Regions from separate parts of the Streptomyces sp. NPDC051180 genome, predicted to be linked through region 4. Evidence: riboswitches for the same ligand, from Rfam matches in the RefSeq annotation. Region 4 holds a riboswitch; each other region holds the start of a gene.
What was found. A riboswitch is a leader RNA that binds a small molecule or an ion and turns the genes downstream of it on or off. The one in region 4 is predicted to bind cobalamin.
Positions count from the first base shown of each region.

Region 1: linked by a shared signal. The riboswitch ahead of AB0424_RS01795 (energy-coupling factor ABC transporter permease) and the one ahead of AB0424_RS03765 (cobalamin biosynthesis protein) in region 4 are both predicted to bind cobalamin.
Region 2: linked by a shared signal. The riboswitch ahead of cobN (cobaltochelatase subunit CobN) and the one ahead of AB0424_RS03765 (cobalamin biosynthesis protein) in region 4 are both predicted to bind cobalamin.
Region 3: linked by a shared signal. The riboswitch ahead of AB0424_RS20635 (ribonucleoside-diphosphate reductase subunit alpha) and the one ahead of AB0424_RS03765 (cobalamin biosynthesis protein) in region 4 are both predicted to bind cobalamin.

Region 1 covers NZ_JBFBBC010000001.1:402,748-409,658, reverse strand. The annotation lists gene AB0424_RS01820 (hypothetical protein) at 1-424, opposite strand, end outside; gene AB0424_RS01815 (hypothetical protein) at 475-915, opposite strand; gene dhaK (dihydroxyacetone kinase subunit DhaK) at 1,321-2,313, shown strand; gene dhaL (dihydroxyacetone kinase subunit DhaL) at 2,345-3,043, shown strand; gene AB0424_RS01800 (PTS fructose transporter subunit IIA) at 3,070-3,462, shown strand; cobalamin riboswitch at 3,513-3,748, shown strand; gene AB0424_RS01795 (energy-coupling factor ABC transporter permease) at 3,777-4,475, shown strand; gene AB0424_RS01790 (energy-coupling factor ABC transporter substrate-binding protein) at 4,481-4,897, shown strand; gene cbiQ (cobalt ECF transporter T component CbiQ) at 4,904-5,653, shown strand; gene AB0424_RS01780 (ATP-binding cassette domain-containing protein) at 5,650-6,519, shown strand; gene AB0424_RS01775 (NADPH-dependent 2,4-dienoyl-CoA reductase) at 6,635-6,911, shown strand, end outside.
Region 2 covers NZ_JBFBBC010000003.1:114,077-120,987, reverse strand. The annotation lists gene AB0424_RS07260 (precorrin-2 C(20)-methyltransferase) at 1-70, opposite strand, end outside; gene AB0424_RS07255 (precorrin-8X methylmutase) at 67-720, opposite strand; gene AB0424_RS07250 (cobalamin biosynthesis protein CobG) at 717-1,967, opposite strand; cobalamin riboswitch at 2,048-2,199, shown strand; gene cobN (cobaltochelatase subunit CobN) at 2,237-5,866, shown strand; gene abc-f (ribosomal protection-like ABC-F family protein) at 5,941-6,911, opposite strand, start outside.
Region 3 covers NZ_JBFBBC010000011.1:78,115-85,025, reverse strand. The annotation lists gene AB0424_RS20660 (extracellular solute-binding protein) at 1-654, opposite strand, end outside; gene AB0424_RS20655 (GntR family transcriptional regulator) at 1,086-1,850, shown strand; gene AB0424_RS20650 (DUF3311 domain-containing protein) at 2,177-2,431, shown strand; gene mctP (monocarboxylate uptake permease MctP) at 2,428-4,053, shown strand; gene AB0424_RS20640 (GNAT family N-acetyltransferase) at 4,141-4,641, shown strand; cobalamin riboswitch at 4,680-4,820, shown strand; gene AB0424_RS20635 (ribonucleoside-diphosphate reductase subunit alpha) at 4,953-6,911, shown strand, end outside.
Region 4 covers NZ_JBFBBC010000002.1:61,567-68,477, reverse strand. The annotation lists gene AB0424_RS03770 (cobyric acid synthase) at 1-630, opposite strand, end outside; gene AB0424_RS03765 (cobalamin biosynthesis protein) at 627-1,601, opposite strand; cobalamin riboswitch at 1,636-1,768, opposite strand; gene AB0424_RS03760 (hypothetical protein) at 1,890-2,111, opposite strand; gene AB0424_RS03755 (inorganic phosphate transporter) at 2,124-3,392, opposite strand; gene AB0424_RS03750 (hypothetical protein) at 3,780-4,907, shown strand; gene AB0424_RS03745 (hypothetical protein) at 5,121-6,440, shown strand; gene AB0424_RS03740 (VOC family protein) at 6,497-6,898, opposite strand.

The DNA of each region.
Region 1 (6,911 bases), on a different contig from region 4:
CCCACTCGTTCGCCTGGGTGCGGGCGGTCTGCTGGAAGTCGGGGTCGTGGACGTAGGCCGTGCGCTCGGTCTGGGTGAGCCGTTCCGTGTCGAAGGCGACCGCGCCCTGGTCGGAGACGCGCATGCCGGCCTTGACGGCGTCCTCACGGATCGTCTTGAGCCGGTTGCGGAGGTCGGTGAGCTGGGTGTGCGCGTCACGCAGGATGCGTGCGACCGCCTTCGCCTCCTTCTGCGCTCCTTGGAGTTCCTTGAGCGTGACGGTGAACCTGGCATTGGCGGCGTTCGCGCTCAGTCCGATCCAGGACTCGCCGAGCGAGACGCCGTGGACGTCCTTCTCGTATTGGTCCTCGAGTGTCTTGAACTTGGCGGCCATCTCCTCCCACGTGCCCGCGGCGGCGGTCAGCGTGGACAGGTCGGTGCTCATGGCTTCGTGATAGGTCGGCATGACTCCCCTGAGACCGGTCAGCCGGTCCGTCAGATGCCCTGGATCCGCGACTGGCGGGCCAGCCGGGCGGCGATGTCGAGTTCGTTGTTCTGCACGCTGATGCCGGTCGCACTGAGGGCCTGCTTCTCCGAGGACAGGCGCCCGAGCAGCATCTTGACCTGCTTCTCCCACGTCTCGTGGGCTCTCCTCAGCGCACCGGAGGTGTCCCAGCCGTGGCCGTCCTTCGCCCCGAACGCCCTGGCCGCGTCCTTCGTGGTCTCGGCAGCGTGCTTGCCGTCCTTCGTGACCCCCGGCTCCAGGTCGTCGTCGATCGCCTTCGCCGCCGCCTTCTTGGCGGCCGGGCTGGAGGCCAGGTCCGGCTTGCCGGAACCGCCGCCTCCCGCCGCCGGAGCGACCTGGTTCAGCCGCATCGACGCGGACGGCCCGGCTTCCGCGCCCGCCTTGATCTGCTCCCATTCGTCCCAAGCCATGCGTCTCCCCCGTTGATGGTCCCTCAAATAACTTACGGAACGGGTGCTGCATACAGAAAGTTGGATCGGGTCAGAGGGCGTTGGAGTGGCTGATTCGCGATGCGCTTGCCCGGGCGGCGGCCGTTACGGGAGGTCGTGCTCAGCCACGACCAGGAGTGCCCCACGCACCCGTGCGCGCTCACGATCTCGCGCCGATAATGACGCCATGATGCGCACTCGCAAAGGCCGGACGCGGCTCCCTGACCTGATGGTGTACCAGGGAAGTCGGCATCGAGTCGGCGTCAGTACCGCTCGGAACAGCCTCTCGCCGCCTCGAACCGCCACGATCCATCACTTGCCTCACCTGCCCTGACCTGCAAAGACACTGCCCAGCAGCTTCCCTGCCCGTCTCACCAGGAGGTACCCATGAGGATGTTGATCAACGTTCCCGAGACCGTCGTCGCCGACGCGCTGCGGGGGATGGCAGCCGCGCACCCCGAGCTGACCGTGGACGTGGAGCGGCGGGTGGTGGTGCGGCGGGACGCGCCGGTGGCGGGGAAGGTGGCGCTGGTGTCGGGGGGCGGGTCGGGGCACGAGCCGTTGCACGGGGGGTTCGTGGGGCCCGGGATGCTGGCGGCGGCGTGTCCCGGGGAGGTCTTCACCTCGCCGGTCCCCGACCAGATGGTGAGGGCCGCTGCGGCGGTGGACAGCGGTGCCGGGGTCCTGTTCGTCGTCAAGAACTACACCGGTGACGTGCTGAACTTCGAGATGGCGGCGGAGCTCGCGGAGGACGAGGGCATTCAGGTCGCCAAGGTTCTGGTCGACGACGACGTGGCGGTGACGGACAGTCTGTACACGGCGGGGCGGCGCGGGACCGGGGCCACGCTGTTCGTCGAGAAGATGGCGGGCGCGGCGGCCGAGGAGGGCGCCCCGCTGGAGCGGGTGGAGTCGATCGCACGCCGGGTCAACGCGCGGTCGCGGTCCTTCGGCGTGGCGCTGAGCGCCTGCACCACTCCCGCCAAGGGCAGACCGACCTTCGATCTCCCGGCCGGAGAACTGGAGTTGGGCGTCGGCATCCACGGCGAGCCGGGCCGGGAGCGGCGGGCGATGATGACCTCGCGGGAGATCGCGGACTTCGCCGTGGACGCGGTCGTCCAGGACCTCAACCCCGACGGCCCGGTGATCGCGCTGGTCAACGGGATGGGCGGGACACCGCTCCTGGAGCTGTACGGCTTCAACGCGGAGGTGCAGCGGGTGCTCACCGAGCGGGGCGTGCCGGTGGCGCGGACGCTGGTGGGGAACTACGTGACCTCCCTCGACATGGCCGGCTGCTCGGTGACCCTGTGCGAGGTGGACGAGGAGCTGCTCCGCCTGTGGGACGCGCCGGTCGAGACGGCCGCGCTGCGCTGGGGCCGGTGAGGCGGCGGTGGGTACGGACGAGGGAGCGGGCATGACGGAGACCTTCGGCGCCGCGTTCCTGGTGCGCTGGCTGGACGCGGTCGCCGGGGCCGTCGACCGGGAGGCGGACCGGCTCACCGAGCTGGACTCGGCGATCGGGGACGCCGACCACGGCGCCAATCTCAGGCGCGGCTTCGCCGCGGTCACGGACCTGTTGGCGAAGGAGCCGCCGGCGACGCCCGGCGCGGTGCTCACCGCCGCCGGGCGACAGCTGATCTCCACGGTCGGCGGCGCGTCGGGCCCGCTGTACGGAACCCTGCTGCGGAGCGCCGGGAAGACCCTGGGCGAGGACGAGGGGGTCACCCGGGAGCGGCTGGCGGAGGCGCTGGACTCCGGGGTGGCCGCCGTGTCCCGGTTGGGCGGTGCCCAGGTGGGCGACAAGACCATGCTGGACGCGCTGACTCCGGCGGTGGAGGGCCTGCGGACCTCGTTCGCGGCGGCCCGCGCCGCCGCGGACGAGGGCGCGCTGGCGACCGTACCCCTGCGGGCGCGCAAGGGCCGGGCCAGCTACCTCGGCGAACGCTCGACGGGGCACCAGGATCCGGGGGCGACGTCGTCGGCCCTGCTGTTCGCCGCGCTCGCCGAGACGGCGGCGGCCGAGGGCCTGTCGGCCGGGAACCCGGCGTCCGGGAACGCGAGCGCCGCGGACCGGGGCGTCGGGGAGGGGCACGGCGCCGGGGAGGCGTCGTGAGCCCGGCGGGGGGCGGGGCCGCGCCCGTGGGTATCGTGCTCGTCTCGCACAGCTCGGCGGTCGCGGCGGCCGTCGCCGAGCTGGCCGCGGGGCTCGCGGGCGGCGGGGACCTCGCGCCGCTGGCTGCGGCGGGCGGCCTGCCGGACGGCGGGCTGGGGACGAGCGCGGAGCTGATCTCGGCGGCGGCGCAGGCCGTGGACCGCGGGGCGGGGGTGGCGCTCCTGGTCGATCTGGGGAGCGCCGTGCTCACCGTGAAGGCGCTGCTCGCCGAGGGCGACGAACTCCCGGAGGAATCCCGTCTGGTGGACGCGCCGTTCGTCGAGGGAGCGGTGGCGGCGCTGGTGACGGCGAGCGCCGGCGGGGACCTCGACGCGGTGGCGGCAGCGGCCTCGGAGGCGTACTCCTACCGCAAGGAGTGACCTCCGGCGGCGGGTGCGCGGAGTGACGGAGAGGCCGCACCGGGTGGCGACCGTGTTGTGATGTACCTGGTCAACGCACTAATGTCGCAGGGCCTTGGTGTACGGGAAACCGGTGCAGTACCGGTGCGGCCCTCGCCACTGTGATCGGGAGGTCCGGCTCCACCTCCGCGGGGAACACCCTCGGGGAAGCCACTGGACCGCGACGGGAGACCGCCGCGGTGTGGGAAGGCGGAGTCGGACGGCATGACCGTCAGCCAGGAGACCGGCCAGGGTGCGTTGTCCATCCACGAGGTGCTGGAGAGGGTCTTCCGACCATGCATATAGCCGAGGGGTACCTTCCCCCTGCGCACGCCGCCGCCTGGGGCGTCGCGGCCGCCCCGTTCGTCGTCCACGGGGTGCGCTCCCTGACCCGCGAGGTGCGCGCGAACCCCGAGTCCACCCTGCTGCTCGGCGCTTCCGGCGCCTTCACGTTCGTCCTGTCGGCGCTCAAGCTGCCTTCGGTGACGGGCAGTTGTTCCCACCCGACCGGCACGGGCCTGGGCGCGATCCTGTTCCGGCCGCCGATCATGGCGGTCCTGGGGACGATCACCCTGCTCTTCCAGGCCCTGCTGCTCGCCCACGGCGGCCTCACCACGCTCGGCGCCAACGCGTTCTCGATGGCGATCGTCGGGCCCTGGGCGGGGTACGGGACCTACCGGCTGGTGCGCCGGTTCGGTGCGCCGCTGATGGTCGCCGTCTTCTTCGGCGCGTTCGTCGCCGACCTCTCGACGTACTGCGTGACCAGTGTGCAGCTGGCGCTGGCCTTCCCCGACCCGGGCAGCGGCATCGCGGGGGCGCTGGCCAAGTTCGGCGGCATCTTCGCCGTGACGCAGATCCCGCTGGCGGTGAGCGAGGGCCTGCTGACCGTGCTCGTGATGCGGTTGCTGACCCAGTCGAGCAAGGGCGAGCTGACCCGTCTCGGCGTCCTCGCCCCGCGGTCCGCCGAGCGCCACGAGGAGGCGGCCGCACGATGAGCAGGATCAGCCGGAACACCAGGATCAACGCCCTTCTGCTCCTCGCCGTCGCGGCGCTCGCGGTGCTGCCGCTCGTGCTGGGCCTCGGCGACCACAAGGAGGAGCCCTTCACCGGGGCCGACGCCGAGGCGGAGACCGCGATCACCGAGCTCCACCCGGACTACGAGCCCTGGTTCAGCCCCCTGTACGAACCTCCTTCCGGGGAGATCGAGTCTGCCCTGTTCGCCCTCCAGGCCGCACTGGGCGCCGGCGTCCTGGCGTACTACTTCGGTCTGCGTCGCGGCCGTCGCCAGGGCGCTGCGCGGGCCGCGTCGGCCGCGGGCGACGGCGAGCAGCGGGCCGCCGAGAAGCGCTCCGCGGGCGACACGGGCAAGGACGGTGCCGCCGGAGCCGACGCCCCCGTCCCCGGCCGGGACGCGTAGCCGCCGATGCTGCCCATCGACGCGGCGGCGCACGGCAGCCGCTGGCGTGCCCGCCATCCCGCCGAGAAGGCGCTGCTCGGCTTCGGTCTGACGTTGTGCGCGGTGTGTCTGCCGCCGTGGCCGGGCGCCGTGCTCGTGGCGGCGGCCACGCTCGGGGTGCTGCTCGGTCCGGCCGGCGTGGCGGGCCGTCAGCTGTGGCGGGCGTTCCGCGTGCCGCTCGGCTTCTGTGTCACGGGCGCGGTTCCGCTGCTCTTCGAGGTGGGCGGGGCCCGGGGGCCGGTGGCGCTCGCGCCGGACGGCCCGGCGCACGCGGTCGAGCTGCTGCTGCGTACTTCGTCGGCCTCGCTCGGGGTGCTGCTGTTCGCGTTCACGACGCCGGTGTCCGACGTCCTCCCCCGGCTGGTCCGGGCGGGGGTGCCGGCGCCGGTGGTGGACGTGGCCCTGGTGATGTACCGGATCATCTTCCTGCTGCTCGACTCGCTGGCCAGGATCCGGCAGGCGCAGGCGGCCCGGCTGGGGCACACCAGCCGGGCCGCGACCTGGCGTTCGCTGGCGGGCCTCGGCGCGACCACTTTCGTCAGGGCCTTCGACCGGGCGCAGCGCCTGCAGTCGGGGCTCGCCGGCCGGGGGTACGACGGGACGCTCCGGGTGCTGGTGCCCGCGTGCGCCGTCTCCCGCCGGTTCCTCGCGGCGACGGCTCTGCTGCTCGGGGGCCTCGTCGCCCTCACCCTCGTACTCGAAAGGTTCCTTCCGTGACGCCTCCGCACCCGACGACGCCTCAGGGCCCGGCTCCCGTCGTGGAGCTGGTGAGGGCGGGATTCGCCTACGAGGACGGGCCCCCGGTCCTGGAGGACGTGGACTTCGCGGTGGCGGAGGGACGGGCGATCGCGCTCCTGGGCCGCAACGGCAGCGGCAAGACGACGCTGCTGCGCCTGCTGAGCGGCGGCCTGAAGTGCGGGAGGGGCGCGCTGCTCCTGGACGGGGCGCCGGTGGCGTACGACCGCCGCGGGCTGACCCGGCTGCGGACCACCGTGCAGCTGGTCGTGCAGGACCCGGACGACCAGCTCTTCGCCGCCTCCGTGGGCCAGGACGTGTCCTTCGGGCCGACGAACCTGGGGCTGCCGGAGGACGAGGTGCGGCTGCGGGTGCGCGAGGCCCTGGAGGCGCTGGACATCGTGGCCCTCGAGGACCGGCCGACGCACCTGCTCTCGTACGGGCAGCGCAAGCGGGCCGCGATCGCGGGCGCCGTGGCGATGCGGCCGCGGGTCCTGATCATGGACGAGCCGACGGCCGGCCTCGACCCCCACGGCCAGGAGCGGCTGCTCGACGCCCTGGGGCGGCTGCGCGAGGGCGGCACGACCGTGGTCATGGCGACCCACGACGTGGACCTCGCCCTGCGCTGGGCCGACGAGGCCGCCGTCCTCTCCCCCGCGGGGCTGCGGACCGGACCGGTCGCCGACCTCCTCGCGGACGACGAGCTCCTCGCCGACGCCCGGCTCCGCCGCCCCTGGGCCACCGCGGTGGCGCGGCTGCTCCGGGCCCGCGGTCTGCTCGACCCGGACGCGCCGGAGCCCCGCACGCCCGAGGACCTGGACGCGTGGGCGGGTGCGGGGAGCCTGTGATCCTTGAGGTTACCGAGTAGTAGACATCACTCCCCGATTCTTCTGCAACTAGTTGCATAAGGCGGACGGGTCCCCTAGAACTGAGGGCGACGATCCTGCGCGAGGAGGCGCCCCGATGACCCCGTACCCGCACCTGCTGAGCCCGCTCGACCTGGGGTTCACGACCCTGCCCAACCGGGTGATCATGGGGTCGATGCACGTCGGCCTGGAGGAGACCGAGCACGGCTTCGAGCGCATGGCCGCGTTCTACGCCGAGCGGGCGCGCGGCGGCGCCGGCCTGATCGTCACCGGCGGCATCGCACCCAACGAGGCCGGCCGGCCGTGGGACGGCGGCGCCAAGCTGACCACGGACGAGGAGGTCGCCGAGCACCGGCTGATCACCGACGCCGTGC
Region 2 (6,911 bases), on a different contig from region 4:
CGACGGTCATCAGGTCCGGGTCGCCGGGGCCGAGGCCGACGCCGTACAGCTTTCCGGTCACGGTGGTCATGCCTGGATCTCCGCTTCGTGGGCGATCGCGTTGATCGCGGCGGCCGTCATGGCGCTGCCGCCGCGCCGGCCGCGGACGACGAGGTAGTCGAGGCCGAGGTCCTGGTCCGCGAGCGCGTCCTTGGACTCGGCGGCGCCGATGAAGCCGACGGGTATGCCGAGGACGGCGGCGGGCCTCCCGGCGCCCTTCGCGACCATCTCCAGGAGGTGGAAGAGGGCGGTGGGCGCGTTGCCGATGGCGACGACGGAGCCTTCGAGGCGGTCCCGCCACAGTTCGAGGGCGGCGGCGGAGCGCGTGGTGCCGAGTTCGGCGGCGAGCGCGGGCACGGCCGGGTCGGAGAGCGCGCAGATCACCTCGTTGTCGGCGGGCAGCCGCTTGCGGGTGACCCCGCTGGCGACCATCTGGGCGTCGCAGAGGATCGGCGCGCCGGCCCGGAGCGCCTCGCGGGCGCGGGAGACGACCTGCGGCGAGTAGGCGATATCGCGTACGAGGTCGGTCATGCCGCAGGCGTGGATCATCCGGACCGCCACCTGGGCGACGTCGGCGGGCAGGCCCGCCAGATCCGCCTCGGCGCGGATCGTGGCAAAGGACCGGCGGTAGATCTCCGCCCCGTCCTTCTCGTAGTCGAACATCCTGGTGCTCTCGCTCATCTCGTCGGGTTCGTGCGGGCGGTGGCGACCGCCTCGGTCAGGGAGGTGCGGGGGGTGGGGAGTCCGTCCACCAGATAGCCGTCCTCGCCGGTGGCGAGGACCTCGACCCAGTCGCCGTGCGGGTGCCCGCAGCGGCGTGCGCACCCGGAGAAGTGCACGGGCAGCGGCCCCGCCGGCGCGGCGAGCGCGTCCGCCCGGACGTCGGCGAGGGACTTGGCGCAGCCGGGCCGACCCGTGCAGGCGGTGACCCCCGCCCCCGGCGCCCCGGGCCGGGTGACGAACCCCTGGCGCTCCAGCTCCCGCAGCCGCTCCGCGGCGGTCCCGGGTGTCGGGACGTCCGGGTCCGCCGGGTCCACGACGACCACCCCGCGCCAGGGGGTGAGGCGGAGTTCGGCGGCGGGCGCCAGGGCCCGGAGCTGGGCGGCGGTCAGCCGGCCGAGCGGCGCGAGGACGTGCAGCCCGCCGGGGAGCGCCCCGGGGGCGGGCGGCGGGGAGACGGTGAGCGGCGGCGGTACGGGGACGGGCTCCGCGTCGACTCCGGCGCGGGCCAGGGCCCCGGCCCACTCCGGGACGTGGCCGTCGGGCAGCTCCCGCGGCCGCCAGGCCCCGGTGCCGGCCGCGTCGGCGGCGTCCAGGAAGGCGAGGGCGGCGACGAGGGCGGCCGGGACCGCGTCGGCGGCGTCGATCCGGAAGGCCGCCGGGCCGAGCCGCAGCAGGGCGGTCCCGTCCGGCTCTGCGACCAAGCTCACATCGCCGCCGAGGCCGGCGACCTCGCCGCGGCCGTCGTCGAGGACGAACAGGAACCGTCCCGAAAGGGACGCGGCCCGGGGCTCCGCGCAGAGGGCGGCGTCCAGCCCTCGGGCCCACAACTGCACGTCGGCGTGGCCGAGTCCGCCGAGGCCGGCGGTGGGCGAGGCGATGATGTTGCGGACGCGTTCGTGGGTGGGGGAGGGCAGCAGGTCCGCCGCGGCGAGCAGCTCCGCCAGCCGGGCCCCGCACCCCTCCGGAAGGCCGCGCAGCTCCGCGTTGCCGCGCGAGGTGACGCTGATCCGCCCGTCGCCGAGGGCCTCCGCCGCGTCGGCCAGGACCTGTGCCTGACGGAGCGTCAAACGACCTGCGGGGAGCCGGAGTCGGGCCAGCCGACCGTCGTCGGCCGCGTGCAGGCGCAGCGCCCCGGGGCAGGCGTCGCCACGGTCCCGTATGCGAGGTTCGCCCCGTTCGGGCGTCGGGGGTGGGGTGGGCGGCATGGCGGCGAGCATACCCACGGGAAACCGACCGACCACCGGGTGTGATCCTGCCGACTCCCCGGCCCCCCGACGGCACGATCTACTATGCAGACGGCATGGGGTCCCAGGACCCCGGGGAGGAAGCCCGGTGAGAATCCGGCGCGGTCCCGCCACTGTGAGCCCGTACCGGCCGCGCCTCGGCACGACCCGGAACGAGTGAGTCAGGAACTCCCGCCATCCACACGACCACCCGGGGCGCGGACAACCCCGAGGAAGGGCCTGCGCACGCCATGCTTCTGCTGCTGTCGCACTCCGACACCGACCTGCTCAGTGCCCGCGCGGCGAACGCCGGGACCGCAGGCGGCCCGGTGGAGTACCGCTTCGCCAACCCCGCCCGCCTTCCCCTCGCCGACCTGCCCGGCCTCCTCGACGACGCCGAACTCGTCGTCGTCCGCCTCCTCGGCGGGCTCCGCTCCTGGCAGGAGGGGCTCGACGCGATCCGCGCCACCGGAAAGCCGCTCGTCGTCCTCAGCGGCGAACAGGCCCCCGACGCCCAGCTGATGGAGACGTCCACCGTCCCCGTCGGCGTCGCCACCGAGGCCCACGCCTACCTGGCGCACGGCGGCCCCGCCAACCTGGAGCAGCTGGCCCGCTTCCTCTCCGACACGGTCCTGCTCACCGGCCACGGCTTCGAGGCCCCGGCCGCCGCCCCCACCTGGGGCCCGCTGGACCGCACCCCGCGCCGCACCGACGGCCCGACCGTCGCCGTGCTCTACTACCGCGCCCACCACATGAGCGGCAACACCGCCTTCGTCGGCGCCCTCTGCGACGCGATCGAGGACGCCGGCGCCCGCGCGCTGCCGCTGTACGTCGCGTCCCTGCGCGCCCCCGAGGCCGAACTCGTCGACACCCTGCGCACCGCCGACGCCATCGTCACCACCGTCCTCGCCGCCGGCGGCACCAAGCCCGCCGAGGCCCAGGCCGGCGGCGACGAGGAGGCGTGGGACGCGGGCGCGCTCGCCGCGCTCGACGTGCCGATCCTCCAGGCGCTGTGCCTCACCGGCTCGCGGTCCGCGTGGGAGGAGAACGACGAGGGCCTCTCCCCGCTGGACGCCGCCAGCCAGGTCGCCGTGCCCGAGTTCGACGGCCGGCTCATCACCGTCCCGTTCTCCTTCAAGGAGATCGACGAGGACGGCCTGCCCGCCTACGTCGCCGACGCCGAGCGCGCGGCCCGCGTCGCCGGGATCGCGATCCGGCACGCCCGGCTCCGCCACATCCCGAACGCGGAGAAGAAGCTGGCGCTCGTCCTCTCCGCGTACCCCACCAAGCACTCCCGCATCGGCAACGCGGTCGGCCTCGACACCCCCGCCTCCGCCGTCGCCCTGCTCCGCCGGCTGCGCGAGGAGGGCTACGACTTCGGACCGGAGGAGGACCTCCCCGGCGTGGTCTCCGGCGACGGCGACGAGCTGATCTACGCCCTGATCGAGGCCGGCGGCCACGACCAGGACTGGCTCACCGAGGAGCAGCTCGCGCGCAACCCGGTCCGCATCCCCGCCGCCGACTACAAGCGCTGGTACGCGACCCTGCCCGAGGAGCTGCGCACCCACGTCGAGGAGCACTGGGGCCCGGCGCCCGGCGAGATGTTCCTCGACCGCTCCCGCAACCCCGAGGGCGACATCGTCCTCGCCGCGCTGCGCCGCGGGAACCTGCTGGTCCTCATCCAGCCGCCGCGCGGCTTCGGCGAGAACCCGATCGCGATCTACCACGACCCCGATCTCCCGCCGTCCCACCACTACCTGGCCGCCTACCGCTGGATCGCCGCCCGCGCCGAGGACGGCGGCTTCGGCGCCGACGCCATGGTCCACCTCGGCAAGCACGGCAACCTGGAGTGGCTGCCCGGCAAGAACGCCGGACTGTCCGCCGCCTGCGGCCCCGACGCCGCCCTCGGCGACCTGCCGCTCGTCTACCCCTTCCTCGTCAACGACCCGGGCGAGGGCACCCAGGCCAAGCGCCGCGTCCACGCCACGCTCGTGGACCACCTGGTGCCGCCGATGGCCCGCGCCGACTCGTACGGCGACATCGCGCGCCTGGAGCAGCTGCTCGACGAGTACGCGCAGATCTCCTCCATGGACCCGGCGAAGCTGCCCGCGATCCGCGCCCAGATCTGGACGCTGATCCAGGCCGCCAAGCTCGACCACGACCTCGGCCTCCAGGAGCGCCCGGAGGACGACGGCTTCGACGACTTCCTGCTGCACGTCGACGGCTGGCTGTGCGAGGTCAAGGACGCCCAGATCCGCGACGGCCTGCACGTCCTCGGCGGCGCCCCGGCCGGCGAGGCCCGGGTCAACCTGGTCCTCTCCATCCTGCGCGCCCGCCAGATCTGGGGCGGCACGCAGGCGCTGCCCGGCCTGCGCGAGGCCCTGGGCCTCGACGAGTCGGCCGCCACCCGCACCACCGCCGACGAGGCGGAGGCCAAGGCCCGCGAGCTGGTCGAGGCGATGGAGGCCGCCGACTGGTCGACGGACGCCGTGGAGACGGTCGGCGCCGCGTACGGCCCGGAGGTCCGGTCCGTCCTGCGCTTCGCCTGCGAGCAGGTCGTGCCGCGCCTCGCCGCCACCACCGACGAGCTGACGCACGCCGTGCACGCCCTGAACGGCGGCTTCGTCCCGGCCGGGCCGTCCGGCTCCCCGCTGCGCGGCCTGGTCAACGTCCTGCCGACCGGCCGGAACTTCTACTCGGTCGACCCCAAGGCCGTGCCGTCCCGGCTCGCCTGGGAGACCGGCCAGGCGCTCGCCGACTCCCTCCTGGAGCGCTACCGCACCGACAACGGCGCGTGGCCGACCTCGGTGGGCCTCTCCCTGTGGGGCACCAGCGCGATGCGGACCGCGGGCGACGACGTCGCCGAGGCCCTCGCCCTGCTCGGCGTCCGTCCCCTGTGGGACGAGGCGTCCCGCCGCGTCAACGGCCTGGAGCCGATCCCGCTCGCCGAGCTGGGCCGCCCGCGCGTCGACGTCACCCTGCGCATCTCCGGCTTCTTCCGTGACGCGTTCCCGCACGTCATCGGCCTTCTCGACGACGCCGTACGGCTCGTCGCCGGCCTGGAGGGCGAGTCGGCCGAGGACAACTATGTCCGGGCGCACGCGCAGGCCGACCTCGCCGAGCACGGCGACGAGCGGCGCGCCACGACCCGCATCTTCGGCTCCCGCCCCGGGACGTACGGCGCGGGCATCCTCCAGCTGATCGACTCGCGCGACTGGCGCACCGACGCCGACCTCGCCGAGGTGTACACGGTGTGGGGCGGGTACGCCTACGGCCGCGGGCTCGAAGGCCGCCCGGCCCGGGCCGAGATGGAGACGGCGTACAAGCGGATCGCGGTCGCCGCGAAGAACACGGACACCCGCGAGCACGACATCGCCGACTCCGACGACTACTTCCAGTACCACGGCGGCATGGTCGCGACCGTCCGCGCGCTCAAGGGCACGGCCCCCGAGGCGTACATCGGCGACTCGACCCGCCCCGAGACCGTCCGCACCCGCACCCTCGTCGAGGAGACCTCCCGGGTCTTCCGTGCCCGCGTGGTCAACCCGCGCTGGATCGAGGCCATGCGCCGCCACGGCTACAAGGGCGCCTTCGAGCTGGCGGCCACCGTCGACTACCTCTTCGGGTACGACGCCACGACGGGCGTGGTCGCCGACTGGATGTACGACAAGCTCACGCAGGAGTACGTCCTCGACCCGGCGAACCAGGCGTTCCTGAAGGAGGCCAACCCCTGGGCCCTGCACGGCATCGCCGAGCGGCTCCTGGAGGCCGAGTCCCGCGGCATGTGGGAGAAGCCCGACCCGGAGACCCTGGCCGCCCTGCGCCAGGTGTACCTGGAGACCGAGGGCGACCTGGAGGGCTCGGACGAGGACGAGGACTAGGACGGGCCGGGGCCCGGATCGGGCCCGGACCCGGGGCCGATCCGGACCCGGGGCCGATCCGGGCCCGAGGGACCTCAGGTCCTCACGAGGCCCGGGGCCGGGGCCAGTTCGAGGCGGCGGCCCCGGAAGCCCCGCCTCAGCCGCCGGTCGTGACTGACCACGACCAGCGTGCCCCGGTACTCCGCGAGCGCGGCCTCGATCTCCTCCACCAGAGCCGGTGCGAGGTGGTTGGTCGGCTCGTCGAGGAGGAGCAGGTCGGCCGGTGACGTCACCAGACGGGCCAGCTCCAGCTTCCGCCGCTGTCCGGTCGACAGGCACCGGACGGGGGTCGTCAGGTCCCGGGCGGAGAAGAGCCCGAGGGCGAGCAGTTCGTCCGCGCGGTCTTCTCCGAAGGCCACGCTCACCGTACGGGGGTCGGTGGGCGGGGCCGTCTCCTGGCGGAGCGTCCCGACGCGGGCCGGTGTCCGCACCGTGCCCGCGTCCGGGACGAGTTCGCCCGCCAGGACCTTCAGGAGGGTGGTCTTCCCGGCGCCGTTCGGGCCCGTGACCAGCAGCCGTTCGCCCGCGTCGAGGCGGAGGGCGTCCAGCCGGAGCCGCCCGTCCACCCGCACGCCGGCCAGGTCGACGGGGCCGCCCTCGCCCACCAGCTCCGCCCGGAACCGGAGCGGCTCGGGAGGCGCGGGCACGGGATGGGCGGTGAGCCGGGCCAGCCGTTCGCGGGCCGCCCGGATGCGGCTCATCGTCCCGTGCGCCCGTGACCGGGCGCGGAAGGCGCCCGCCCCGCTGAACGCCGCCGGGGCCTTGCGGGGGATCGCGGAGAAGCGGTCGACGTGGGCGTCCGCGAGGGCCGTGTACCGGGCGAGCTCGGTCCGCCACTCCTCGTGCGCCCGCTGCCGGCGGGCCCGTTCGGCGGCGCGTCCGGCCAGGTGACCGGCGTAGCCGTCGCCGTACCGGCGCACGGTGCGGCGGTCCTCGTCGACCTCCAGGACGGCGGTGGCCACCCGGTCGAGGAAGACCCGGTCGTGGGAGACGGCGACGACCGTGC
Region 3 (6,911 bases), on a different contig from region 4:
CTGCTTGGCGATGGAGCCGCCCGCGTCGTAGACGAAGGACATGGCGGCGTACCAGTCGGGCGACGGCTGGTACCAGGCGCTGAACTTGTCGCCCTTCTTCGCCTGGATGGCGTCGAGGGCGGCGGTCAGCTCGGCCCAGGTCTTCGGGGCGGCCTTGACACCGGCCTCGGCGGCGACGTCCTTGCGCCAGGTGCCCACGCGGCCACCGGCGTAGTAGGGGACACCGTAGGTCTTGCCGTTGTAGGTGACCGAGTCCTTGAGGGCGTCGAGCCACTTGTCGGAGTTGTCGAACTTCGACGCGTCGACCTCGGCGAAGGCACCCTTGGCCATGTAGCTGATCATCTCGGAGTTGCCCATCTCGACAACGTCCGGGGCCTTGTCCGTGGCGAGCACCGCGTCGAGCTTGGTGTTCTTGTCCGGCCAGCCGTAGTACTCGTGCTTGATCTTGATGCCCGGGTGCTTCTTGGTCACCGCGTCGTCGGCGGCCTTGACCAGCTCGGGCCAGTTGTTCTGGGCGTCGACCGTCAGCCAGACGGTGAGCTCCTTGGCGTCGCCGCCGGCGTTGTCTCCGGACTTGCCGTCGGAGCCCCCACACGCCGCGATCGAGACCATCATGCCCGCGACGCCGATCGCCGCGATGAGCTTGCGCTTCACGCCACCCTCCTCAGGGATGCCTGCAACCCCTGCCCACCGCGCGAAGACATACGTCGGGTAGTGCTCGTGGGGCTGGGACCTGGTCTTTAATGGTTTAGACCAGTACCCGGAGCTTGGCCTAGACCTTTTGGGGTGTCAAGAGTGTGTAAGACGGGTAGTGGCGTCCGTTATCGGACCGACACCTCACCCCGGCGCGGCTCGCGCGGGTGGCCGGCGGAGGCCGGTGGAGGAGGCGCTCACCTCTCGGCCGGAATGGCCTAGACCAACGGGGCGTCCCTCGGTGTATAAGAAGCAGGGAACGACTCCTCCTCGCCGAACCGGCACATATCGGCAGGAGAAACGGTGAGGGCACACGAACCGTGCCACCATGTGAGCCGCGACAGACGGAGGAGCCGGTGACGGCAGCAGCACAGGAGTCGGGAAGGCAGGCCATGGCCACGGACGCGGGCGGCACAGAGACAGAGGGCGGGGCAGTCACCCGCACCGCGCGCGTGCCCAAGTACTACCGGCTGAAGCGTCACCTGCTCGACATGACGGAGACCCTGCCGCCCGGCACGCCGGTGCCCCCGGAGCGCACCCTGGCCGCCGAGTTCGACACCTCGCGGACCACCGTGCGCCAGGCCCTCCAGGAGCTGGTCGTCGAGGGGCGCCTGGAGCGCATCCAGGGCAAGGGCACCTTCGTGGCCAAGCCCAAGGTCTCCCAGGCCCTCCAACTCACCTCGTACACCGAGGACATGCGGGCCCAGGGGCTCGAACCGACCTCCCAGCTCCTCGACATCGGCTACGTCACCGCGGACGACACCCTCGCCGGCCTCCTCGACATCTCGACCGGCGGCCGCGTCCTGCGCATCGAGCGGCTGCGGCTGGCGAGCGGCGAGCCGATGGCCATCGAGACCACCCACCTCTCGGCCAAGCGCTTCCCCGCGCTGCGCCGTTCGCTGGTGAAGTACACCTCTCTCTACACCGCCCTCGCCGAGGTGTACGACGTGCACCTCGCCGAGGCCGAGGAGACCATCGAGACCTCCCTCGCCACCCCGCGCGAGGCCGGGCTGCTCGGCACGGACGTCGGCCTGCCGATGCTGATGCTCTCCCGCCACTCCCTGGACGGCCAGGGCGAGCCCGTGGAGTGGGTGCGCTCCGTGTACCGCGGCGACCGGTACAAGTTCGTCGCCCGCCTCAAGCGCCCGAACGGCTGATCCCCCGCGCCACCCGGCCCGCCGCTTTCCACCACCCGGCCCGCCGCTCCCGCATCCCGGGACGGCGGGCCGGACTGCGTCCGGAACCGGCCATCATTGGTCTAGACCCTGGCGATTCCGCTTCCCGCCGCAGCGCGCGACACGGAAGGCGACACGGAAGGCGTCACGGAAGGCTCCGCGGAAAGGCCGCGGGCGCCCCGGAGCAGCCGGTTGTGACGAATTCCCGAAGAATCGACTCCGTTATGCGGACGGGGGTTCCCTGCGGCGAACGCGTCCCCTAGATTTCCCCAGCATTACCGAGGTGATCAGCGAGGGGACGAATCGCCATGTCAGAAGCGACACAAGGGAAACAACCGGCCATCACCCCCTTGAGGGTGGTGATCGGGCTCTGCCTCTTCGCCCCGTTCGTGGCGATGCTCTGGGTGAGTTCCTATGCGAAGACCGAACCTCTCTTCGCCGGAATTCCGTTCTTCTACTGGTACCAGATGCTCTGGGTGCTGATCTCCACCGCGCTCACCATGGTCGCGTACAAGCTGTGGCAGCTGGACCAGCGTGCCCGCAAGGGAGGTGACGCGCGATGAAGGACGGCGTGAACGGCGTGGCGCTCGGCGTCTTCGTCTTCTTCTTCGTGGCCGTCACGGTCATGGGCTTCCTGGCCGCGCGCTGGCGCAAGGCCGCGGACGAGCAGAGCCTCGACGAATGGGGCCTGGGCGGCAGATCGTTCGGCACCTGGGTGACCTGGTTCCTGCTGGGCGGCGACCTCTACACCGCGTACACCTTCGTCGCCGTCCCGGCGGCCATCTACGCGGCGGGCGCGGCCGGCTTCTTCGCCGTGCCGTACACGATCCTGGTGTACCCGCTGATCTTCACCTTCCTGCCCCGCCTGTGGTCGGTCTCGCACAAGCACGGGTACGTGACCACCTCCGACTTCGTCCGCGGACGCTTCGGGTCCAAGGGCCTGTCGCTGGCGGTCGCGGTCACCGGCATCCTCGCCACCATGCCGTACATCGCGCTCCAGCTCGTCGGCATCCAGGCCGTCCTGGACGTGATGGGCGTCGGCGGCGGCGAGAACACCCACTGGTTCGTCAAGGACCTGCCGCTGCTGCTCGCCTTCGGCGTCCTCGCGGCGTACACGTACTCCTCCGGCCTGCGCGCCCCCGCGCTCATCGCCTTCGTCAAGGACACGCTGATCTACATCGTCATCGCGGTGGCGATCATCTACATCCCGATCAAGCTGGGCGGCTTCGACGAGATCTTCGCCAAGGCCGGCGAGGCGTACGCGCAGACGAACCCGGCGACCGGCAAGCCGCGCGGCACGCTCGTCCCCGGCGACGCGGGCCAGTGGACGTACGCGACGCTCGCCCTCGGCTCGGCGCTCGCGCTCTTCATGTACCCGCACTCCATCACGGCGACCCTGTCGTCCCGGAGCCGCGAGGTCATCCGCCGCAACACCACGATCCTCCCGCTGTACTCCCTGATGCTGGGCCTGCTCGCGCTCCTCGGCTTCATGGCGATCGCCGCCGGGATCCAGGTCAAGAACGGCCAGCTCGCCATCCCGCAGCTCTTCGAGACCATGTTCCCGGACTGGTTCGCGGGCGTCGCGTTCGCCGCCATCGGCATCGGCGCGCTCGTCCCGGCCGCGATCATGTCGATCGCCGCGGCCAACCTCTTCACCCGCAACATCTACAAGGACTTCATCAAACCGGACGCCACCCCGGCCCAGGAGACCAAGGTCTCCAAGCTGGTCTCGCTCCTGGTGAAGGTCGGCGCGCTGGTCTTCGTCCTCACCATGGACAAGACGGTCGCGATCAACTTCCAGCTGCTCGGCGGCATCTGGATCCTGCAGACCTTCCCCGCGCTCGTCGGCGGCCTGTTCACCCGCTGGTTCCACCGCTGGGCCCTCCTGGCCGGCTGGGCCGTCGGCATGGTCTACGGCACCTTCGCCGCGTACGGCGTCGCCAGCCCGACCCAGAAGCACTTCGGCGGCTCCTCCGCCGAGATCCCCGGCATCGGGGAGATCGGCTACATCGGCCTCACCGCCTTCGTGCTCAACGTCGTCGTCACCGTCTTCCTCACCTTCGTCCTCAAGGCCGTCAAGGCCCCCGAGGGCGTCGACGAGACCTCGCCGTCGGACTACACCGCCGACGCCGGCGACCCGGGCGTGGAGAAGGAGCTGCCGAAGCTCGGCTCCACGACGCACTGACCCGACGAACATCCGTCCGCACAGGGCCCGGGACCTCGCCAGGAGGTCCCGGGCCCCTCGCGTGGCCCGCGGGGGGAGACTGTCCCCATGGACTTCACGATCAGGGCGGTACGGCCCGAGGAGCACGAGGAGCTCGGCGAGCTCACCGCGGGCACCTATCTGAACGACGGGCTGCTGAAGTACGGGGCCGAGGACTCGTACCTGCACGTGCTGCGGGACACCGCGCGGCGGGCGCGCGAGAGCGAGGTGCTCGTCGCCGAGGACGGCGAGGGGCGGATGCTCGGCGGGGTGACCTTCGTCCGGGGCGCCACCCCCTGGGCCGACATCGCGGTCGAGGGCGAGGCCGAGTTCCGCATGCTGGTGGTCTCGCCGGAGGCGCGCGGCCGGGGTGTCGGAGAGGCCCTCGTGCGGGCCTGCGTCGAGCGGGCGCGGGAGCTCCCGGGGTGTGCGCGTCTCGTGCTCTCCACGGACGTCTCGATGGCCGCCGCGCACCGGATCTACGAGCGTCTGGGCTTCGTCCGCACCCCGGAACGGGACTGGGAGCCGATCCCCGGTCACTCTCTGCGCACCTACGCCCTGGAGTGGTGAGCCGAGGCGACGACACAACATGTGGGGGGTGCCAAGAGCGGCGCCCCCCACATGTATGCTCGTCCTCGCTGTCGACGCAGGGGAATCCGGCGCGAATCCGGAACTGTCCCGCAACGGTGTGCTTCGTGCGGATTCGTACGGAGTGAGTCCGAGGACCTGCCGACGGCGCGCCCGGTCCTTCCGTTCCGGGTGCCACTGACTTCCGGGCCTCGCGGAGTGGGCCGGTGGACACGGCGCGTCCGACGACCCAGGACGTCCCCCTGCCCGCCTTCCCCCGTCGCGGCCCCGGCCGAGCGAGGGAGAGCCCCCACGTGACCATCGCGCCCGCCGATCCGGCTTCGGCCGAGGCTTCCGCGGTCGAGAGCGACGGCCCCGGGACCGTACTGCTGCGGACCCTGACCGACCTCACCGCCGATCTCCCCGACACCGACCCCGGCAAGGTCGCCGCCGCCGCGCTCCGCGGCCGCAGCGCCGCGTCGGACGAGGCGGAGCTGCGCGAGCTGGCCACCGAGGCGGCCGCGGGCCTGATCGCCGAGGACCCGGCGTACTCCCGGCTCGCCGCCCGGCTCCTGACGATCACCATCGCCGACGAGGCCGCCGGCCAGGGCTCGGTCACCTTCTCCTCCTCCGTCGCCGTCGGCCACCGCGAGGGCCTGATCGCCGACCGCACCGCGGAGTTCGTCACGCGGCACGCCGAGCGGCTCGACGCGACCATCGACGCGGCCGGCGACGACCGCTTCGGCTACTTCGGTCTGCGCACCCTCTACTCGCGCTACCTGCTGCGCCACCCGATCACCCGTCAGGTGATCGAGACCCCGCAGCACTTCATGCTCCGCGTCGCCTGCGGCCTGGCCGAGGACGACAGCGTCCGCGCGCTCGACGAGGTCGCCGCGCTGTACGGGCTGATGAGCCGCCTGGACTACCTGCCGTCCTCCCCCACGCTCTTCAACTCCGGCACCCGCCACCCGCAGATGTCCTCCTGCTACCTGCTGGACTCCCCGCAGGACGAGCTGGACTCCATCTACGACCGCTACCACCAGGTCGCGCGCCTCTCGAAGCACGCCGGCGGCATCGGGCTCTCCTACTCCCGCATCCGCGCCCGCGGTTCGCTGATCCGCGGCACCAACGGCCACTCCAACGGCATCGTGCCGTTCCTGAAGACCCTCGACGCCTCCGTCGCCGCGGTGAACCAGGGCGGCCGCCGCAAGGGCGCCGCCGCCGTCTACCTGGAGACCTGGCACGCGGACATCGAGGAGTTCCTGGAGCTCCGCGACAACACGGGCGAGGACCAGCGCCGTACGCACAACCTGAACCTGGCGCACTGGATCCCCGACGAGTTCATGCGCCGGGTCAACGCGGACGGCGAGTGGTCGCTGTTCTCCCCGGCGGACGTCCCCGAGCTGGTCGACCTGTGGGGCGACGAGTTCGACGCGGCCTACCGCGCCGCCGAGGCCAAGGGCCTGGCCCGCAAGACGATGCCGGCCCGCGACCTGTACGGCCGGATGATGCGGACCCTGGCGCAGACCGGCAACGGCTGGATGACCTTCAAGGACGCGTCGAACCGGACCGCCAACCAGACGGCCGAGCCGGGCACCGTCGTCCACTCCTCGAACCTCTGCACCGAGATCATCGAGGTCACCGACGACGGCGAGACGGCCGTCTGCAACCTCGGCTCGGTCAACCTCGGGTCCTTCGTGACCGGCGGGGACATCGACTGGGAGCGGCTGGACGCGACCGTCCGCACGGCCGTCACCTTCCTCGACCGGGTCGTCGACATCAACTTCTACCCGACCGAGCAGGCCGGGCGTTCCAACGCCCGCTGGCGTCCGGTCGGCCTGGGCGCGATGGGCCTCCAGGACGTCTTCTTCCAGCTGAAGCTGCCGTTCGACTCGGCCGAGGCGCGCGCGCTGTCCACCCGTATCGCCGAGCGGATCATGCTCGCGGCGTACGAGGCGTCCGCCGACCTCGCCGAGCGCAGCGGCCCGGTCCCCGCCTGGGAGCAGACGCGTGCCGCCCGCGGCGTGCTGCACCCGGACCACTACGACGTCGAGCTGAACTGGCCGGAGCGCTGGGCCGCGCTGCGCGAGCGGATCGCCGCCGTGGGCCTGCGCAACAGCCTGCTGCTGGCGATCGCGCCGACCGCGACGATCGCCTCGATCGCCGGTGTCTACGAGTGCATCGAGCCCCAGGTCTCCAACCTCTTCAAGCGCGAGACGCTGTCGGGCGAGTTCCTCCAGGTCAACTCCTACCTCGTCGACGAGCTGAAGAGC
Region 4 (6,911 bases):
GCCGGGTTCGAGCAGGGTGACGTCGCCCCGGAACTTGTTCACCAGGTAGCCGGCGACGAGGGCCTGGTCCTCGCGGCCCAGCAGCGCCGTCGTCCCGAAGAACTGGGCGAAGACCCCGCCCCGGTCGATGTCCCCGACCACCACGACGGGCAGCCGCGCGGCCCGCGCGATGCCCATGTTCACGATGTCCGTGCGCCGCAGGTTGATCTCGGCCGGACTGCCCGCCCCCTCGCAGATCACGGCGTCGTACATGCCCCGGAGTTCCTCCAGGCACGCCAGGACGGGTTCGAGGAGTTCCTTCTGCCGTCCCCCGTGGTAGCCGCGGGCGCTCAGTTCGCCGACCGGCTTTCCCATCAGGACGACCTGGCTGGAACGGTCGCTGCCGGGCTTGAGCAGCACCGGGTTCATCAGCGCGGTCGGCTCGACGCGGGCGGCCTGGGCCTGCATGGCCTGGGCCCGCCCGATCTCGGCGCCCTCGCGGGTGACGAAGGAGTTGAGGGACATGTTCTGTCCCTTGAACGGCGCCACCTTCAGGCCCTGGCGGACCAGCCAGCGGCAGATTCCGGCCGTCACCACGCTCTTGCCGGCGTCGGACGTGGTCCCGGCGACGAGCAGTCCGCCACCCCTCATGCGTTCCTCCGCTTCAGCGCGCTCACGATCAGCCGGCCGCCCACGCAGGCGGCCAGGGTCAGTCCGGTGACCCGGCGGGACAGCCGGACCGCCCGCTCGATGTCGGCGACCTCCACGGGCCGCCCCTCCCCGTTGAGCACGGGCCGGTGCTCGACCCGCCCGCCGTACGCGAGGGTCCCGCCGAGCCGCACGCCGAGGGCGCCCGCGAAGGCGGACTCGACGGGGCCCGCGTTCGGGCTGGGGTGCCGTGCCGCGTCCGCGCGCCAGACCCGTGCGGCTCCGCGCGGGTCGCCGCCCGCGACGGTGGCGAGGACGGCGGTCAGCCGGGCCCCGGGCCAGCCGGCCACGTCGTCCAGCCGCGCCGAGGCCCAGCCGAACCGGCGGTGGCGGGGGGACTTGTGGCCGACCATCGCGTCGAGGGTGTTGACGGCCCGGAAGCCCACGAGCCCCGGCACGCCCGCGACGGCGCCCCAGAAGAGGGCGCCGACCACGGCGTCGGAGGTGTTCTCGGCGACGGACTCCACGACCGCGCGGGCCATCGCGGGGCCGTCCAGGGCCTGCGGGTCGCGCCCGCAGAGGTGGGGCAGCCGCTCCCGGGCCACCTCCAGGTCCCCGGCCTCCAGCGCCCCGCCGATCGCGCGGGCCTCCCGGCCCAGGGTCGTCCCGCCGACCACGGCCCACACGGCGGCGGCGGTCAGGGCGACGGAGGCGGCGCGGCTGTCCTTGACCGCGCGGGCGGCGAGGGCGCCGGCCGCGGCCGTGGCGCCGGCGCAGACGGCGGTGTGCAGGGCGCCCCAGCCCCGGTGGTCGTGGTGGAGACGCTCCTCGACGGCGGCGGCCGCCCGGCCGAACGCGGCGACGGGATGTCCGCGGCGGGGGTCGCCGACCAGCCGGTCGACGGCGAGGCCGAGGGTCGCTCCGTACGCGAAGACACGGGTGGCTCTGGAAAGGCTGCGGCTGCGGCCGGGCATGGCGCAATGTCCTCACTCAGGGTCCGCGCCCTGGATCGACGTGACCGGCGGCGAGAGTTCCTGACTCCCGGACCCTGGGGATCCGGTCACAGTGGCGGGACCGCGCCGGATTCGCACCGGACTTCCTCTGCTGCCGCCGTAATGGCCTCGGCAGTCCACCACGGCCCGAGAACAGCCGTCAACTCACCGTTGACCTGCGTCGCGTCACTGTGCGGAGCACCACAAACACGAGGGCCGGGCGGTCCGCACCCGAAGGTGCGGACCGCCCGGCCGAGGTACCGGGGACCGTCAGGCGACGATCAGGTAGATGCCGTACGCCACGGCCGCCAGGCACAGGGCGAAGCAGGCGTACGCGCCGGTGCGGGCCAGGGCGGCGGAACCGCCCTGGGCGGCGGCCTGCTCCTGCTTGGAGAGGCCGATGACGCCGAGGGTGAAGAGGCCCACCAGGGCGACGGTCGCCACGAGGCTGACTCCGAAGACGGAGCCGAGGGCTGCCCAGTCGATCTTCATGTCGTTGGTTCCTTACACCGCTGCCGCGGGGGCGGGGGGAGCGGCCGGGTCCGTGGGAGCCGGCGCGGGGATGGTGGTCTTGAGGTCCGCGTCCGCGACCGCGGCGACGGAGCCGGCCGGCGGCGGGGTGACGGCGGCGATCGCCGTGGTCACCACACCCGCGGGCTCGGGGGCGTCGAGGTCGTCGGCGGTGACGTTGTGCTGGTCGACCGGCTTGCGGCGGGAGAGCGCCCAGATGACGGCCGAACCGGAGACCAGCAGGACCGCGACGGCGGCGATGCCCCAGGTGCCCTGCTTGGTCAGGAACTCGGCGCCGGCGCCGACCAGACCCGCGGCGGGCAGGGTCAGGCCCCAGGCGACGAACATCCGGGTCGCGGTCGACCAGCGGACGACGCCGCCCTTGCGGCCGAGGCCGGCACCCATCACGGCACCCGAGCAGGACTGGGTGGTGGAGAGGGAGAAGCCGAGGTGCGAGGAGGCCAGGATGACCGTGGCGGCGCTGGTCTGGGCGGCGAAGCCCTGCTGCGGCTTGAGGTCGGTGAGGCCCTTGCCCATGGTGCGGATGATGCGCCAGCCGCCGAGGTAGGTGCCGAGCGCGATGGCGACACCGGCGGAGACGACGACCCACAGCGGGGGGTTCGAGCCGGGGCTGACGACGCCCTGCGTGACCAGGGCGAGGGTGATGATGCCCATCGTCTTCTGGGCGTCGTTGGTGCCGTGGGCGAGGGAGACGAGACCGGCGGAGGCGATCTGGCCGACGCGGTAGCCCTTGGCGGTGTGCTTCTCGTCGGTCTTGGCGCCGATCTTGAACGTCAGCCGGGTGGCCAGCATCGCGGCGAGGCCGGCGACGATCGGCGCCGCGATGGCCGGGATCAGGACCTTGGTGACGATGGTCGGGGCGTTCACGGCGGACCAGCCGGCCGACATGACCGCGGCGCCGATGAGTCCGCCGAAGAGAGCGTGGGAGGAGCTGGACGGCAGGCCCAGGAGCCAGGTCAGCAGGTTCCACAGGATGGCGCCCACGAGCGCCGCGAAGATCACTTCTGTACGAATGCCCTCTTCGTTGATGATCCCGCCGGAGATCGTCTTGGCGACCTCCACGGACAGGAACGCTCCGACGAGGTTCAGCACGGCGGACATGGCCACCGCCGTCTTGGGCTTGAGAGCACCGGTCGAGATGGTCGTGGCCATCGCGTTGGCGGTGTCGTGGAAACCGTTCGTGAAATCGAACACGAGAGCTGTCACGACCACAATGGCGAGCAGCAGCGTGATGTGTTCCATTTACCCAGGCAATCGTTTGACGTCAGTGGCTCGACGAACGTAAGCAACCTGGGTGAACGGAAGATGAACTGGGGCGGGCGGCGTGGTGTCCCTATCCGGTGTCAAGAGATTCCGCTTGTCCTCCCAGAGGGTCGGCTGTCCACGATGCGGTCACCCCGCAACCCCGGGTAATCCGGTCCCTCCCCGGGCACGTATGACCTGCCCGGGTTCCTCCGCGACCGCCCCGTTCCGCTCCCCGGACGGAACCATCCGACCGGGGGACCCCGCCGGGGAGACCCATGTCACTCCCCTGGGTGGCGTCCGGAGGAGCGCACGCCGCCGCCGTCGGCCCCCCCGCCCGGCTCCGTCCGGTGGCACCCCGCCCGCACCCTGCCGACACTGGAGAGCGTGCGCCCGGCTACAGCGACGGCAGTGGCCGTCACCACTCTGATCGGTGCCGGCGCGGCCGCGGTCGCGGCCGGCCGGTACGCCAGCGACGTCGCCCTCAAGGCGCCGTCCGGACGACCCCTCCCCGGGGATCCACGCCTGACCGTGCACGCCACGGGCCCGGACCGGATCACCCTGACCCGCAGCCTCGCCTCGCTGCGCCCCGGCACGTACGGCATCGAGGCCCCCGGCCTGCACGCCGTCGTCGGCCCCGTCCTCGACCGCGTCCCGCACACCGCCGACACCGTCGTCCGGCGTCTGGAACGCGTCGAGCTCGGCACCCCCGGCCCCGGCAGCCGCGTCCGCCTCACCCCCCAGCTGCACCGGGGCACCCCGACCACCGCCCTCGGCCTGGCCCACGAGGACGTCGAGATCCCCGGCGAACTCGGCCCCCTGCCCGCCTGGATCGTGCACGGCCCGCGCAGCACCTGGGTGATCGCCCTGCACGGCCTCGGCACCACCCGCGAGCACCCGCTGAACGTCGTCCCCTTCTTCCACCGCCGCAAGATCCCGGTCCTGGTCCCCGCCTACCGCGGCGACGAGGGCGCGCCGCCCTCCCCGGACGGCCTCGCCCACCTCGGCGACTCCGAGTGGCGCGACGTCGACGCCGCCATCCGCTACGCCGTCCGCCGCGGCGCCTCCCAGGTCGTCCTGCACGGCTGGGGGACCGGCGCCTCGATGGCCCTGCGGGCCGCCGCCGAGTCCGGGGTCCGCGACCGCATCGCCGGCCTCGTCCTCGACTCCCCGGTCCTCGACTGGGAGGCCACCCTGCGCAACCTCGCCGCGGCCCGCCACGTCCCCGGCCCGCTGCTCCCGCTCGCCGTCCGCGCCGCCCAGGGCAGGACCGGCGCGCACGGCGACCGCGTCGGGGCCGCCGCCTCGCCGGACGCCCTGCGGGTCCCGGTCCTCCTCGTCCACGGCCCCGACGACACGATCGCCCCCTGGGGCCCGTCGGTGGAGCTCGCCGCCCGCCGCCCCGACCTGGTCAGCCTGCGGACCGTCCGGCAGGCGCCGCACGCGGCGATGTGGAACGCCGACCCGGTCGGCTACGAGGAGTCCCTGCGCCGCTTCCTCACCCCGCTCTTCTGACCCGTCCCGGGGAAGCCCGGGAGGCCGCGGCGGTGCCGCCCCGGAGAGGCGTTCCGGCGGCAGTTGTGACGGGGCAGCGGATTCCGATTGGGCTTTCGGGCCGTCAGCGGGAAGACTGCCCCCGTGACGTCTCGAAAGCCCGATGAACCATTGGCGCGCAACTCCAGACTCCGACTCGTCCGCCCGCGGGCCCTGGCCACCGCCCGACGGGCCGTGACGACCCGGCGCACCCGGCCGGCGCCGCGGCCGCCCGAGGGCACTCCGCCCCGCGCGGAACTCGCCCGGCAGGCCCGGCAGGTCCTCGCCGACGCCGTACGGATCGCCCGCTGGGCCGCCGTCGAGCACGGCGCCGAGACCACCCTCCGCCCCGGCGCGGGGGCCGACACCGCCCGGGAACGAGCCTCCGCCGCACTGGGCCTGACACCCGGCCAGATCGGCGCCGGCTGGGACCGCGCCCGGCTCGCCGGCCTCGTCGAACTGCACGGCGACGCCGTACGCCCTGGCTGGCGGCTGCACGCCTGGGACCGCGACGACTCCGCCGTCCTCCGCGGCTGGGTCGCCCTCTTCGACGCCTGGTCCCTGGTCCACCCGGCCCCCGAGGGGGTCGCGCCCGGCGCCGTCGCCGAGGTCGTCGAGGCCGTCCCGCAGGTGCTGTCGCTGCTCCAGCTCTCCCAGGGCCCGGTGCTCGTCCCCGCCCTCCTCGACCTCCTCGTCCAGCGGGTCGAGGAACTCCGCGAGGAGCGCTGCGAGGTGCCCGCGGCCGAGCCGTCCCCCGAACCGGCGGACGTCCCCGGCACCGACGGCCTGCCCGCCCTGCTCGACTGGGCGCTCGAAGGTCTGGCCGCCGTCGGCGCACTCACCCTCGACCCCGGTGCTCCGGAGCGCCACGCCACCCTGACCCCGCTCGGCAACTGGGCGGTCTGGGTCAAGCTGGAGCAGATCTGCGTCGCCGCGCAGAGCCCCGCGGGGAACATCGAGCAGTCCGCCGAGGACATGCTCCGCGGCTGCGCCCGGCTCACCCCGGGCCCGGCCCGCGACGAGTACCGCGCCTGGCTCGCCGCCCGCACCCTGTCCAGCGCGGTGACCGAGCTGCTCGCCGTCGCCCGGGGCGAGGACGCGCTGCTGCGCGGGCTCGCCTTCGAGGCGCTCCGGGTCGTCGGGGCGCCCGCCGAGGCCGAGGTCAGGGCCACCGTCGCGGAGCCCTCCCTGCGCCCCTACGCGCTGCTCTGGCTGGCCGAGTACGACGGCGCCGACCCCGACGACGCCCAGGAGGTGCTCAGCCGGGAGGAGGCGACCTGGCTCTGGGTGGACACCGCCGCCGCCGTCGCCGACCACGGCGAGAGCGCGCTGCTCGTCCGCCACCTCGACTCCGCGGTGCAGGGCACCGTCCCCGCGCTGCTCGACGAGGTCCGGGCGGTCGGCCATCCCCGTACCGTCCAGGTGCTGGTCGCCCTCGCCGCCGCCCATCCGGACCCGGCCCTGGCCAAGGCGGTCCGCAGGGCCGCCTTCCAGGTCCACACCGGCGGCGCGTGACGGAGCGACCGCACCGGCCGGCGCCGCCCGGCCCGCGCCCGCCGGGGCCGCACCTCCTAGTCGGCCGCGCCGGGCGTGTAGGTACCGAAACTCCAGATGTTCCCCTCGGCGTCCCGGGCCGTGTAGTCCCGGGAGCCGTACTCCTGGTCGGTGGGCGGCAGCACGATCTCGACGCCGTGGGCGACCGCGCGGGCGTGGTGCTCGTCGACGTCGTCCACGTGCACGAAGACGCCCACCGGGCCGCCGCCGGCCATCAGCTTGTCGAACTCGCTGCCGGTGCCCTTGCTGCCCAGCATCACCATGCCGTTGCCGAAGGACAGCTCGGCGTGCGCGATCCGGCCGTCCTCGGCCTCGTACACGGCCGTGGCGGTGAAGCCGAAGCCCTCCGTGAGCTGCCGGATCGCCGCCTTGGCGTCCTGGTACGTCAGCGTCGGACAGATGTGCGGCGCTTCGGTCATTCCGTCACTCCCT